Regions from separate parts of the Enterococcus sp. DIV0724b genome, predicted to be linked through region 3. Evidence: predicted binding sites of a transcription regulator. Region 3 holds the regulator's gene; each other region holds the start of a gene.
The links. The regulator LexA, encoded in region 3, represses DNA repair genes until DNA is damaged. The targets are predictions, from matches to a motif close to CNAACANNTGTTNG.
Positions count from the first base shown of each region.

Region 1: a site for LexA is predicted at 1,456-1,469, ahead of IGJ02_RS05665 (Y-family DNA polymerase). Genes of this name have one in related genera too.
Region 2: a site for LexA is predicted at 1,602-1,615, ahead of ruvA (Holliday junction branch migration protein RuvA). Genes of this name have one in related genera too.
Region 4: a site for LexA is predicted at 1,710-1,723, ahead of uvrB (excinuclease ABC subunit UvrB). Genes of this name have one in related genera too.

Region 1 covers NZ_CP172890.1:1,213,666-1,216,886, forward strand. Annotated here, with positions in the region: gene IGJ02_RS05655 (hypothetical protein) at 1-662, shown strand, start outside; gene IGJ02_RS05660 (hypothetical protein) at 788-1,339, shown strand; gene IGJ02_RS05665 (Y-family DNA polymerase) at 1,508-2,806, shown strand; gene IGJ02_RS05670 (hypothetical protein) at 2,803-3,144, shown strand; gene IGJ02_RS05675 (YdcF family protein) at 3,198-3,221, opposite strand, start outside.
Region 2 covers NZ_CP172890.1:3,315,682-3,318,902, forward strand. Annotated here, with positions in the region: gene ruvB (Holliday junction branch migration DNA helicase RuvB) at 1-901, opposite strand, end outside; gene ruvA (Holliday junction branch migration protein RuvA) at 914-1,525, opposite strand; gene IGJ02_RS15395 (peptide ABC transporter substrate-binding protein) at 1,703-3,221, opposite strand, start outside.
Region 3 covers NZ_CP172890.1:1,820,745-1,823,965, reverse strand. Annotated here, with positions in the region: gene IGJ02_RS08350 (ISL3 family transposase) at 1-1,140, opposite strand, end outside; gene lexA (transcriptional repressor LexA) at 1,306-1,926, opposite strand; gene IGJ02_RS08340 (DUF896 family protein) at 2,317-2,559, shown strand; gene tkt (transketolase) at 2,658-3,221, shown strand, end outside.
Region 4 covers NZ_CP172890.1:1,011,845-1,015,065, reverse strand. Annotated here, with positions in the region: gene uvrB (excinuclease ABC subunit UvrB) at 1-1,525, opposite strand, end outside; gene IGJ02_RS04765 (amino acid ABC transporter substrate-binding protein/permease) at 1,970-3,221, shown strand, end outside.

The sequences.
Region 1 (3,221 bases), 610 kb from region 3:
CACTTATGATGAAAAAGGAAATAAATTTAGAGATTAGACTTGAAGATGGTAGTATTCCAATAATTAAACCAATCAATAGTGATATTGTGAGTATTGATAGCAAATTATGGAATCTATATACTCAATCTGAAAATTATGATCAGCTGTTTGGCATAGCGAAAAAAGAGTATATAAAAGTTGCACTAGATATTTTTAATAAGCCGATGAGCAATGAAGATCCTCGGTTAAATTTGCTTTCAAATGACTACTTCAAACTAAATCAAGAAACTAAATTTCTTTGTTTTATAAAAAAAGTTTTTGAATTAAATAAAGAAAAGTGCTACATCGATCTTGGAACATTTGAAAATAATCAAACCTTAATGGAGTTTCTGATAAACCAAGAGAAACACTTAGATCAAATAGATAAATATATCTTGTTAAATCAAATTGAGATTCTAAAGACTAGTAAAAATACCATTTATTTAATAGATGATCTTAATCTATTAACTATGTTTTTTAAAGGTTTTTTAAGAGAATGTTTGTGGAGTAGTTTATATTTTAATACTGTTCCTTTAATTATAAAAACAAATTATGACATCAGTTTACCGTTAGTTTTTCAGAATGAAGAAGATAAAAAGAGATACGAAAAAATTGCAAATGAGAGTGGGCTGTTCTTTTTGTAGACTAAATGAATTTACAAATGTATGAAACGAAGATGAAAGAGATAAAAATTGTATTTAAACTTAGTGTTGGAAGTTACTTGTTCGGAATATTGATTGTATAAGTTTAAATTAAAAGGGGCTGTTGTATGTTGTATATGGATTTTGAATCACAAAGAAAAATTTTAATAGACGATATATTACTATATGAACCAATCGTAAAAAGAAAATTATTATTGTTTATTAATAAATCGATTTGGAAATTCACTAGTTGCTTACTGTTATCAATATTATTATTCAATCTATATTATTTTGTATTTGGATGGAAAGGTATAATATCAAATATCTTTACTGGAACTCTAATCTTTCTTTCATTAGTCTTTTTGATCAAGTTACTACAAGTTAAATCGTTGATAACAAATAACTATCATACTTGGGCAACGACAAAACTTAAACTAGTTATGGTTTCTGAGTTGGATTGGTATTCAGATGATAACTATTTATATAATAAACTTGTAGTTGGAAAAAAAGAGAAGACTATAAGGATACAAAGAAAATCGTTAAGATTATTGAAATCAAAGGAGAAAGGGCGCTATTTTATTTGTGAAGAAATGGACTTCAATAAGATGTATACTTTTTCTTCAAAAGAACTATTTATAGGACAACTATCAGAAGCTGCAGTAATGAAGACATTATGTTGAAGCTGTATTGAATACTAAGAGAGCATATGCAAGTATCAGAAAAAAACTGATAATTGCATATGCTCTTTTTTATTTATCTATTTTTAAAACTTAAAAAGTTGTTCCCCTTTACAAAAGGAACGTACGTTCGTATAATTGGTTATGGAATAGAATAAGGAGAGGATAGTTATGATTTTTGATTATGAAAAAGAACCTAGAAGAGTGCTTTTTTGTATTGACGTGAAATCCTTTTATGCATCAGTTGAATGTGTGGCTAGAGGCTACGATCCACTTGAAAAAATGCTCGTTGTGATGAGTCACGCTGAAAATACTGGCGGCCTCGTTTTAGCCTCTTCACCAAAAGCGAAAGAAGTGCTGGGAATCACCAATGTGACACGAAAATATGATGTGCCGGATCATCCAGAGTTAGAGATCGTGCCGCCTCGGATGAATGAATATATCAAAGAAAACATGAAAATCAATGCAATCTATAAAGAATATGTTGCAGAAGAAGATTTACATATTTATTCGATCGATGAATCTTTTTTAGACGTAACTGCCAGTTGGAAATTGTTCGGAGAAACACCCAGAGCGTTAGCTAAAATCATTCAACAAAGAATCAAAAAAGAAACAGGTCTAGCGATCACGATCGGAATTGGTGATAATCCTTTGCTAGCCAAATTAGCGATGGATATCGAAGCAAAACACAATAATGAGCGGTTAGCTGAGTGGCATTATGAAAATGTTCCTGAAAAAGTCTGGGCAATTGAATCAATGACGGAGATGTGGGGAATTGGTCACCGGTTAGCCAAACGTTTAAATAACCTAGGAATTCGTTCTGTATATGATTTAGCCCATGCAGATTTAAATACTCTTAAAAGAAATTTAGGAATCATTGGTGAACAGCTATATGCACATGCGCATGGTATTGACCGCAGCCGTTTATCTGAAAAATACATACCAGAAGAACGCTCCTATAACAATTCTCAGATATTGATGCGGGATTATCTGAGACAAGATGAGATCGAAGTTGTAATCAGAGAAATGGCGGAACAAGTAGCAGCGCGCCTTAGAAAAGCCAATTGTCAGACAGAATGTGTTCATTTGTCTGTGGGATTTTCTAAAGCAGGTAAGTCGGGCGGTTCTGGTTTTTCAAGACAAATGAAAGTGCCATTAACAAACAGTAGCAAGTTGTTGATTGAATACTGTTTGACGATCTTTAGACAACATTGGCACGGAGAAGAAGTACGACATATTGGGATTACGTATTCCAAACTGAATTACAATACTTATGTACAATTGGATTTATTTCATGAACCAGATGAGCAAATGAAAGAACTGAAATTAGACCAGTTGATCGACGAAATTCGGCAACGTTTTGGCTATGTTTCGTTGGTTCACGCCAGTTCAGTCTCATCTGGCGGTACAGCAATTTCAAGAGCATCACTAGTCGGCGGGCATGCAGGGGGAATGGAGGGCTTGCAATGAGTAAAGAGCGAGATTATTATTTTGAACAGTATCAAGATCGAAAAATGAAAAAGTGGGCAGGATTTTATTTATCTGAACATACCGCAATTATTGAACAAGAGAAAAAAATACAGCCAGCTAAAAAGAAAATACAAATGAGCTGGTCAGAAATCGATGAAGTATTAGCTCAGGCTTTTCAAAATCAAGTTGAAGTGATGATTCAAAAAGAAGAACTAGATTGTGAAGGAAATTATGGAGCAGATATTATTGGCATGATTCAAGGTCATGATGAATTGGGCATTTATGTTGGAGGGCATAAGATCGGTTACGATGAAATTCGCCATGTTCAGTTATACTAAAGAAAACCATCTAACTTTATATACGGTGCTAAAGTTAGATGGTTTTTCAGTTTTTAACGGCTAGTGACAAGAAAGAA
Region 2 (3,221 bases), 1.5 Mb from region 3:
ACATGTCTTCTACAGTTTCAGTTTCTTCACTGATATTAACAGCTAACGTACTTAAACCAACTGGGCCGCCGCCATATAATTCAATCATTGTCTTTAATAGTTTTTGATCGACATAATCTAATCCTTGATGATCAACTTGTAACAATGTTAACGCCTGATCTGCAATTCCTCGATCTATTGTCCCATTTGATTGAACTTGGGCAAAGTCACGGACGCGCTTTAATAAACGGTTGGCAATCCGCGGTGTGCCACGAGAACGGCGTGCAATTTCAAAAGCCCCTTCTTCTACGATCTCTGTTTGAAAAATATCAGCAGATCTCAGAACAATTTCTTTTAAATCTTGTGTTTCATAATATTCCATATGAGAAATGATCCCGAAACGATCTCGAAGTGGTGCAGATAGCATCCCGGCTCTCGTTGTTGCACCGATCAAAGTGAACGGCGGTAAAGGAAAATGAACTGGATGTGCCGTTGTTCCTTGGCCTACCATGATATCTACATAAAAGTCTTCCATTGCAGAATATAACATCTCTTCCACTAAGCGAGGTAGTCGGTGGATTTCGTCGATAAATAAAACGTCACCTGGCTCTAGTTCATTTAAAATTGCGACTAAATCGCCCGCACGTTCGATTGCAGGTCCGCTAGTCGTCCGGATATTAACATGCATTTCATTGGCGATCACCATGGCCATCGTTGTCTTACCAAGACCAGGTGGACCGTATAAAAGAGTATGATCTAAGGCTTCTTCCCGATTGCGGGCAGCTTCGATGTAGATTGTAAGCTCTTGTTTTACTTTATCTTGACCGATATATTGTGCGAGAAATTGGGGACGTAGTGACTTTTCAAGGGACTCTTCCCCCTCACTTGTTTCAGCGGAAAGTAGTCTTTCATCTTCTGTCATAGCCATTCCTCCTTAGCGTTTCATCATAAATTTCAATGCATTACGTAAATATTCGTCAGTCTGCTGTTTGCCTAGTTCTTCTAGTTTTGGTGTGATGCGTTTGATTTCCTTATCACTGTATCCTAGCGCACTCAACGCTTCTAAAGCTTCTGTTAGCGATTGATTAGCGGATTGGTTCGTTGGTGTTTTAGCCATTGCTTCAACAGCTGCTTCTGAAGTTTCCAGTTCGCCTAATTTTCCTTTCAGGTCAAGTACCATCTGTTGTGCAGTTTTTTTACCTACGCCAGGGAATTTGGTTAAATAAGCAGCATCTTCACTTTCGATTGCATTGATCAAACCACCATGATCTTCTGATGCCATGATTGCCAAACCGCTTTTAGGTCCGATTCCAGAAACACTGATTAGTTTTAAAAAGAGTTGTTTTTCATCTAAATCACCAAAGCCGTACAATAAATGAGCATCCTCGCGAACAACTTGATGCACATAGATTTTCACTTGCTGATCTGTTTTACCAGAATAACGATAAGGATTGCCTACAGAAATCTGATAACCAATGCCATTTGTTTCTACTACAATATAATATGGACTGATAAATGTCACTTTACCAATAATATACTCGTACATAATTTCACCTTTCTTAATACCGTTGAGGTTAGAACAGAAGTAACTACTTTTGCACTAACGTTTCTTACGCTTTACACGCACATACGTTTCTATTTTAGCACAGATTCAAAAAAATCAGTAGCTTGAAAAAAAGAAAGCCGATACGAATTAAGACTAAATTCGTATCGGTTTATTTTTTTATTCAGAAATGTATGTCCATTTGTAGTCATATCGCGCGCCTGCTCCGTGAGCAACTACACCTTGGACTTTTTTGCTGCGCATGTGGGCTTCTGCTTTTTGATAAACTGGGGCAACACCCATATCATCCATCAATAATTTTTCAGCATCTACCATATCTGTCCAACGTTTTTCTGGATTTGAAGCATTTTTACTACCAGAATCTTTGACTAGTTGGTCGTATTTTTCGTTTGAGTAACGACCTCTGTTGTATGATCCGCCAGTTAGGAATAGGTCAGTGAAGCTGCTTGGGTCTGCATAATCAGCACCCCAACCGCCCATAATCACTTCAAAGTCACCATTTTTACCACGGTCTAAACGAACCGTAAACGGTACATTTGTAACGGTCACATCTACGCCATCAAGCGTTTCTTTCACTGCTCCTTGTATATATTCCAGTACTTTTTTAGTAGAATCAGTATCGTCACCCACGATATCAAACTTGAATGAATCGATTCCTAATTCCTTTTTCGCTTTTTCCCAGTATTCTTTCGCTTTTTTAGTATCATGTGTCAATACGTTTTTATTTTCGTCAGCAAAATCCTTATTGCCTTCTGGTGAAAATGACATGCCTGCTGGCACAAGACCAGTCGAAGCAATCGAACCGTCTCCTAAGATTCGGTCAACTAACGCATCACGATCGATCGAATAAGAGATTGCTTTACGTAGATTCGCATTGTGGTAAGGTGATTTTTCATCTCTTTGGTTAAATTCAAGATATGAAGTTCGTGCGTCTTTTTCGATCACAAGTTCTGGATCATCAGCCATTTGTTTTGCTAATTCTCCACTCAAGATCACATCATCCGCTTGACCATCTTGGAAAAGATTTAATGACGTAGGTGCTTCTTTGACGACGGTTACTGCGATTTTATCTAATTGAACTGCCTCTTTATCCCAATATTGATCATTTTTTGTATAAGACCATTCAGTATCTGTTCCAGGACCGTCAAAATCAGTCAAGGTAAAGGGTCCATTATAAACTGACGCATCACTCGTAGTTGCATAATCTTTGCCTTTTTCTTCGACTATTTTTTTATTTTGCGGGAAAAATGATGGGAAGGCCAGCAAGTAATCAAAGTATGGTGTTTCTTGTTCTAAGGTTACTTCTAATTCATGATCGTTGATTGCTTTGATTCCTAATTCATCCAAGCCTTTTTTTCCAGCAGAAACATCTGCGCCATTTTTGACTAATTCAAACATATAAGCGTATTCCGCCGCTGTTTTAGGATCTGCTGTGCGCTGCCATCCGTAAACATAATCTGAAGCGACTACAGGATCACCATTTGACCATTTAGCCTCTTCTCTAAGTTTAAACGTGTACGTCAACCCATCATCGCTTTTCTTTGCCAACTCTACTGCACCAGCTGGCTGTGGCTTACTCTTATCATCTAAACGATATAGCCCTTCATAAACATTGTTCAATGCTGAAAAGCTGATTGTATTTGTTGCAACCGATAAATCTGCACTTGGCATTTCTTGT
Region 3 (3,221 bases):
TTTAATGCCCGTTTGAACTTTTTTAAAGGTAGTAATGGTTGTTTGATAATAAGCTGGAAGCCTAGAATAATCTTGTTCTAATAACGCGTGAAACCGTGTGTAATCTCTTGTTTGTATGGCATAGAGAAAATCCTGATAACAGGTATAGCCAGCTTTTAATTCTTCATCATAGGCAAGTAACCGATCCACGAGTTCGGTTTCTGTTAAATAAGCACGGAAGGAAGGACGCCATTGGCGTTTTTCAAAATTGAGCTTCGATTGATTCTTTTGAAGTAGTTTCCAGTATTTCTTCAAGTGACGGTATTTTTTGGCTTCTACAGATCCTTGATGGAGAAAGGTATTCATTCGTTGAATACGGTGTTTTAAGAACGTTCGCCCGATGTGTTGCACAATATGAAAGCGATCAAGAACAATCTGAGCCTTGGGAAATAGTTTCTTAATTAAAGAAAAATAAGGCGTATACATATCGCAAACAATGTATTTTACACCTTCACGAACAGATAAAGAAAATCGTGAGAAATAGCGTTCTAAAAAAGGCAACTGGCGGTTTTCAACGACATCGAGTAATTGCTTTGTTTGTCCATCCATCATAATGAAACTCATAGAGGCAGCGACTTGTTTCACTGATTTAAATTCATCAAAACAAAGAACTTCTGGCAAGATGAGTCGATTGATTTTTTTTGGTTCGTAAAACTGTTTCAATACGCGATAAACAGAGGAAACAGAGACCTTCTTTTGACGGGCAATTTCGCTCATAGACGAAGTGTTTCGTAGACGCTCGGCAATCGAAAGCTTGACTTTCTTAGAGATCGAGCAACACTTTTCGATAAGACTTGTTTCAGCGACAAAAGTTCTATCACAAGAATGACAGAAGAAACGACGTTTCTTCAAGCGTAAGTATGTCTGAACCTCAGAGACATCATTCAGTAAAATCAGACACGTTGTAAAGCTCCAAAGAATAATCGATCCGTTTTCTTTGGCACCACAATGATGACAGGAGTGAGCGAAATAATCCAATGTACCAGAAAATACGTGGCAGATTCGTCCTTTGATTCGTTCCTTTTTTAAAGAATTTTCATTAAAAATAATATTTAAGTCTAGAATATCTAAGGTATTTTTGATAAGATTTGTATAGGACATCTTGATTTCCTCCTTTTGATTGGTTTTAGTCGACTTAATTCTAAAGGATATCAGGGTGTCTTTTCTATTATTTTGCATTAAAAAGATGCCAGTGATTTCTCACCAACATCAGAAAGTATAGAGCCAACAAAAAAACATACTTTCAAAAGTATGTTTTTTTGTTATCTAAATATGATTGCGGTATAATCCGACAACTTTTCCTAAAATACTTACATTATCTAAAATAATAGGATCTAAAGCATCGTTTTCTGGTTGTAAGCGAATATGATCTGTTTCTTTAAAAAATCGTTTGCAAGTAGCTTCATCTTCATCGGTCATCGCAATAACGATATCGCCATTAGATGCAGCGTTTTGCTTACGGACAATTACTTGATCGCCATCTAATATACCTGCATTGATCATGCTTTCTCCTCTAATAGTTAGCATAAATAACGCGTTTTCTTCTGCTTTTAAATCAGGAGGAAGAGGGAAAAAGTCAGAAGCTTCTTCTACAGCTAAGATAGGTTCACCAGCGGTAACAACACCTAACATTGGGATGACTGTAGGTCTTACACCTATTCTTTCTAAACCATCTGCAGTCAATTCGATTGCTCTTGGCTTTGTAGGGTCTCGTAAAATCATTCCTTTTTTCTCTAAACGTGCTAAATGTCCATGTACAGTAGAAGTTGAAGAAAGGTCCACTGCTTTTCCGATTTCTCTTACGGTCGGGGGATAGCCCTTAAGTTCAACTTGTTCGTATATATATTTTAATACTTCGATTTGTCTTGTGTCTGTACGTTTCACCAAAACCCGCACCTTCTTTCGATTTATATTTTTAGTGTACCATAGTTTTATACAGGAATCAAACAAGCGTTCGTGTTTTTTTGAAAAAGTCATTTTAGGATATTTTGAAAAAAACGTAATGGTGATTCATAGCCCATACCAGAAACAAACAGAGCTCTTTCCCTTTTTTATTAATAATATAGTTGTATTTTTTGTGTGCATCTTATAAGATAGACATGGAAAGTAAACTTGTATAATATTCATTATGTATTTTTAAGCTATCGAGCTTTACAGGCTAGCCTTTCGAAAAAAGAAATAGGGTTGTGGCCAAAAATGCTATCTTCAGTTTTTCCTATTTTATTATTAAGGTTGAACGAGCTTGTTCAGTTTTTAAAATTAAGGAGGCAACGATACATGTTATCATCAGAAAAAATGAACCGAATCAACGAACTTGCTAAAATGGCAAAAGAAAATGAGTTGACTGAGAAAGAAAAAGCAGAACAAAAAGTACTTCGTCAAGAATACCTAGCTGCTTTTCGTGGTGGTATGCGTCATCATATAGAGGGGATGAAAGTTGTTGATCCTAAAGGAAATGATGTTACGCCTGATAAATTGAAAGAGATTCAAAAAGCGAAAGGATTGCATAACAGAAAATAATTTTAGTTCTTTTTACTAAAAGTAATTGCTTTCATAAACAAAATACGATAAAATATAGTTAATAAAGGTAAAAAAAACCTAAATAGGAGATGATTTTTTTGTTCGACAACACTGATCAGTTAGGCGTCAATACAATTCGTACATTGAGTATCGAAGCGGTACAAAAAGCAAACTCAGGACATCCAGGATTACCAATGGGTGCTGCACCTATGGCTTACGCGCTTTGGACAAAACATTTGAAGGTAAACCCGAAAACATCAAGAAACTGGGTAGATAGAGACCGCTTTATTCTTTCTGCTGGTCATGGTTCTGCAATGCTTTATAGTTTACTTCACTTAGCAGGCTACGGTGTAACGATGGACGATCTAAAAAATTTCCGTCAATGGGGGAGTAAAACACCGGGACATCCAGAAGTACATCATACAGATGGTGTTGAAGCAACGACTGGTCCTTTAGGTCAAGGAATCGCAATGGCTGTGGGGATGGCAATGGCTGAGGCACACACTGCAGCGACTTATAATCGCGATAGTTTCCCTGTAATCGATCATTACACCTACGCATTATGTGGTGATGGTGATTTGATGGAAGGTGTTTCCCAAGAAGCAAGCTCTATGGCTGGACACATGAAATTAGGCAAACTGATTGTGTTATACGATTCAAAT
Region 4 (3,221 bases), 810 kb from region 3:
AGTTGATTCCTATCAGCACATCAAATTCACCTAAACGTAAATCGCGAATGATTTCCGTTCGCTCTAGCGTTTTGATATCACTATGAAGATATTTAACTTTAATACCTAGTTCTTTAAGGTAGTCTGTTAAATCTTCAGACATTTTTTTCGTTAACGTGGTAATAAACACACGTTGATCTTTTTCTACACGATCATGGATTTCTCCCACTAAATCATCGATTTGTCCCATAATCGGACGAACTTCAATCAACGGATCTAACAATCCCGTTGGTCGAATGATCTGTGGTATCACGGTATCTGTTTGTTCATATTCATAAGGTCCAGGAGTCGCAGAAACATACACGACTTGGTGGACGTGTTTTTCAAATTCTTCTAATCGTAATGGTCGATTATCCAAAGCACTCGGCAAACGGAAACCATAGTCTACTAGCATTTGTTTTCTAGCCCGGTCACCATTATACATCCCGCGAATTTGAGGCATTGATACATGGGACTCATCGATCACGAGTAAAAAATCATCTGGGAAGAAGTCGATCAATGTATACGGTGGTTCTCCTTCTGATCGGCCGTCCATATGACGAGAATAATTTTCAATACCAGACGTGTAGCCCATTTCTCTCATCATCTCGATATCATAATTAGTCCGTTGTTCTAAACGTTGTGCTTCCAACAATTTATTTTCACTGCGTAAGACTGTTAGACGCGCCTCTAATTCTTCTTGAATTTGCGAAATGGCATGTTCCATATGATCATCATTGGTCACAAAGTGAGTCGCAGGGAAAATCGCTACATGTTCAGTCTCACCGATTACTTCGCCTGTTAAAGCGTCCACTTCTCTTATTCGTTCAATTTCATCCCCAAAAAATTCAACTCTTAAAGCATGATCATCTCTTGAAGCAGGGAAAATCTCAACTACATCACCCCGTACACGAAAGCGACCGCGCTGAAAATCAATATCATTTCGCTCAAATTGAATATTTACGAGATCTGTTAACAGCTGACTTCGATCCATTTCCATACCTACACGAATAGAAACTACCTGTTCACTATACTCCTTAGGGTCCCCTAAACCAAAAATACATGATACAGAGGCAACGACGATCACATCATTTCTTTCTAATAAAGAACTTGTCGCTGAATGCCGTAGTTTGTCGATTTCATCGTTGATACTAGCGTCTTTTTCTATATATGTATCACTTGAAGGAACATATGCTTCAGGTTGATAATAGTCATAATAACTAACAAAATACTCGACCGCGTTATTAGGGAAGAATTCTTTAAATTCTCCATAAAGCTGTCCAGCTAATGTCTTATTATGAGCAATCACCAATGTTGGTTTGTTCACTTCCGTTATTACATTGGAAATCGTAAATGTTTTACCGGTTCCTGTCGCACCCAATAAAATTTGTGCTTTTTCCCCGCCTTCGATTCCTTCAACTAACTTTTTAATTGCTTCTGGCTGATCCCCATCCGGCTTATATTTTGATACTAAGTCAAATGTATTGGAGGTCTCTCTTTCTATCATCCAACATCCTCCTCTTACTTCATTATTTGTGGATTCAATTCAATGTAAACAACGGTCAAATCAGCTGATGTATAACGCATCTAGCTATGGTAATACACCTCTTTTGACTTTGATGATTCATGCTATTTATAAGAATTTACAACCTTAAAATTGAAAAGAAACTCCTACAATTATTTTAACATACCGAACATATTTTCGCTAGTTTTAGAATACCTTGCGTATACGCAATTTTTACTAATTTATATTTTATTTAACCTTTTGTTTGGGTCTATTTAGTTTGAATGAATAGTATGAGTATCCAGTTATCACAACTCAGATATGTCATATAACATGACACGGAATGTTAGGAAATGATTTTTTTTTAACTTTCTCGTTGTGAATGACTTGTGTTTTAGCCTTTTTTTACTATATAATTATCCAATATGCAAATATAGGAGGTATTTTATGAAAAGGAAACACTTTATACTGTCATTCATTGTAATGATGGCAAGTCTACTGACATTTACCCTTGGGCAGAATGCTCAGGCTGAGGAAAAAACATATAATATAGGAACGGATTTGACTTTTGCTCCCTTTGAGTTCCAGGATTCTAAAGGAGAATATGTCGGAATCGATGTTGATTTGCTTCATGCAATCGCTGAAGATCAGGACTTTAAGGTAAATTTGAAGCCACTTGGGTTTGATAGTGCGATCCAAGCGGTACAATCAAAACAAGTTGACGGTATGATTGCCGGCATGAGTATTACAGATGAGCGTAAAAAATCTTTTGACTTCTCAGAATCTTATTTCGACAGTGGGCTTCAAATGGCAGTCAAAAAAGGCAATGACAAAATCAAAAATTACGAAGACTTAAAAGGAAAAACAGTCGCAGCGAAAGTCGGGACTGAAAGTGCCACTTTCTTAGAGAAAAATCAAGAAAAATACGGCTATACAATTAAAAATTTCGATGATGCTACCGGTCTTTATCAATCACTTGAGAATGGTGAAGCTGATGCAATTTTCGATGACTATCCTGTTTTAGGCTATGCCATAACAAATGGGCAAAAGCTTCAATTAGTTGGTAAAAAAGAAACGGGTAGCTCTTATGGTTTTGCCGTTAAAAAAGGCCAAAATAAAGAATTGATTGAAAAATTCAATGCTGGTTTAAAAGAATTAAAGAGTTCAGGGAAATATGAGGATATTGTAGGGAAATATATTTCTACTGGCTCTGAAACAACTACTACTGATTCTAAAATGGAAAAGATCCAACCTAAAAAAGATACTTATGTGATTGCTAGTGACTCTACATTTGCACCGTTTGAATTTCAAAATGCTGACGGTAAATACGAAGGAATCGATGTTGATTTAGTAGAACGCATCGCTGAGTTACAGGATTTTAATATCGAGTTTAAATTTATAGGATTTAGTTCTGCTGTTCAAGCCGTTGAATCTGGTCAAGCAGATGCTATGATTGCAGGAATGACGATCACAGATGAACGGGAAAAATCATTTGACTTCTCCACCCCTTACTTTAACAGCGGCATTCAAATTGCTGTCAAAAAAGGCAATGACAAAATTCACTCATATGAAGATTTAAAAGACAAAAAAGTTGGTGCTAAAATTGGGACTGAAAGTGCCGATTTCCTTGAAGCCAACAAAGATAAATATGGTTTTTCAATCAAATATTTAGATACAACAGATGCTTTGTACAGTGCTC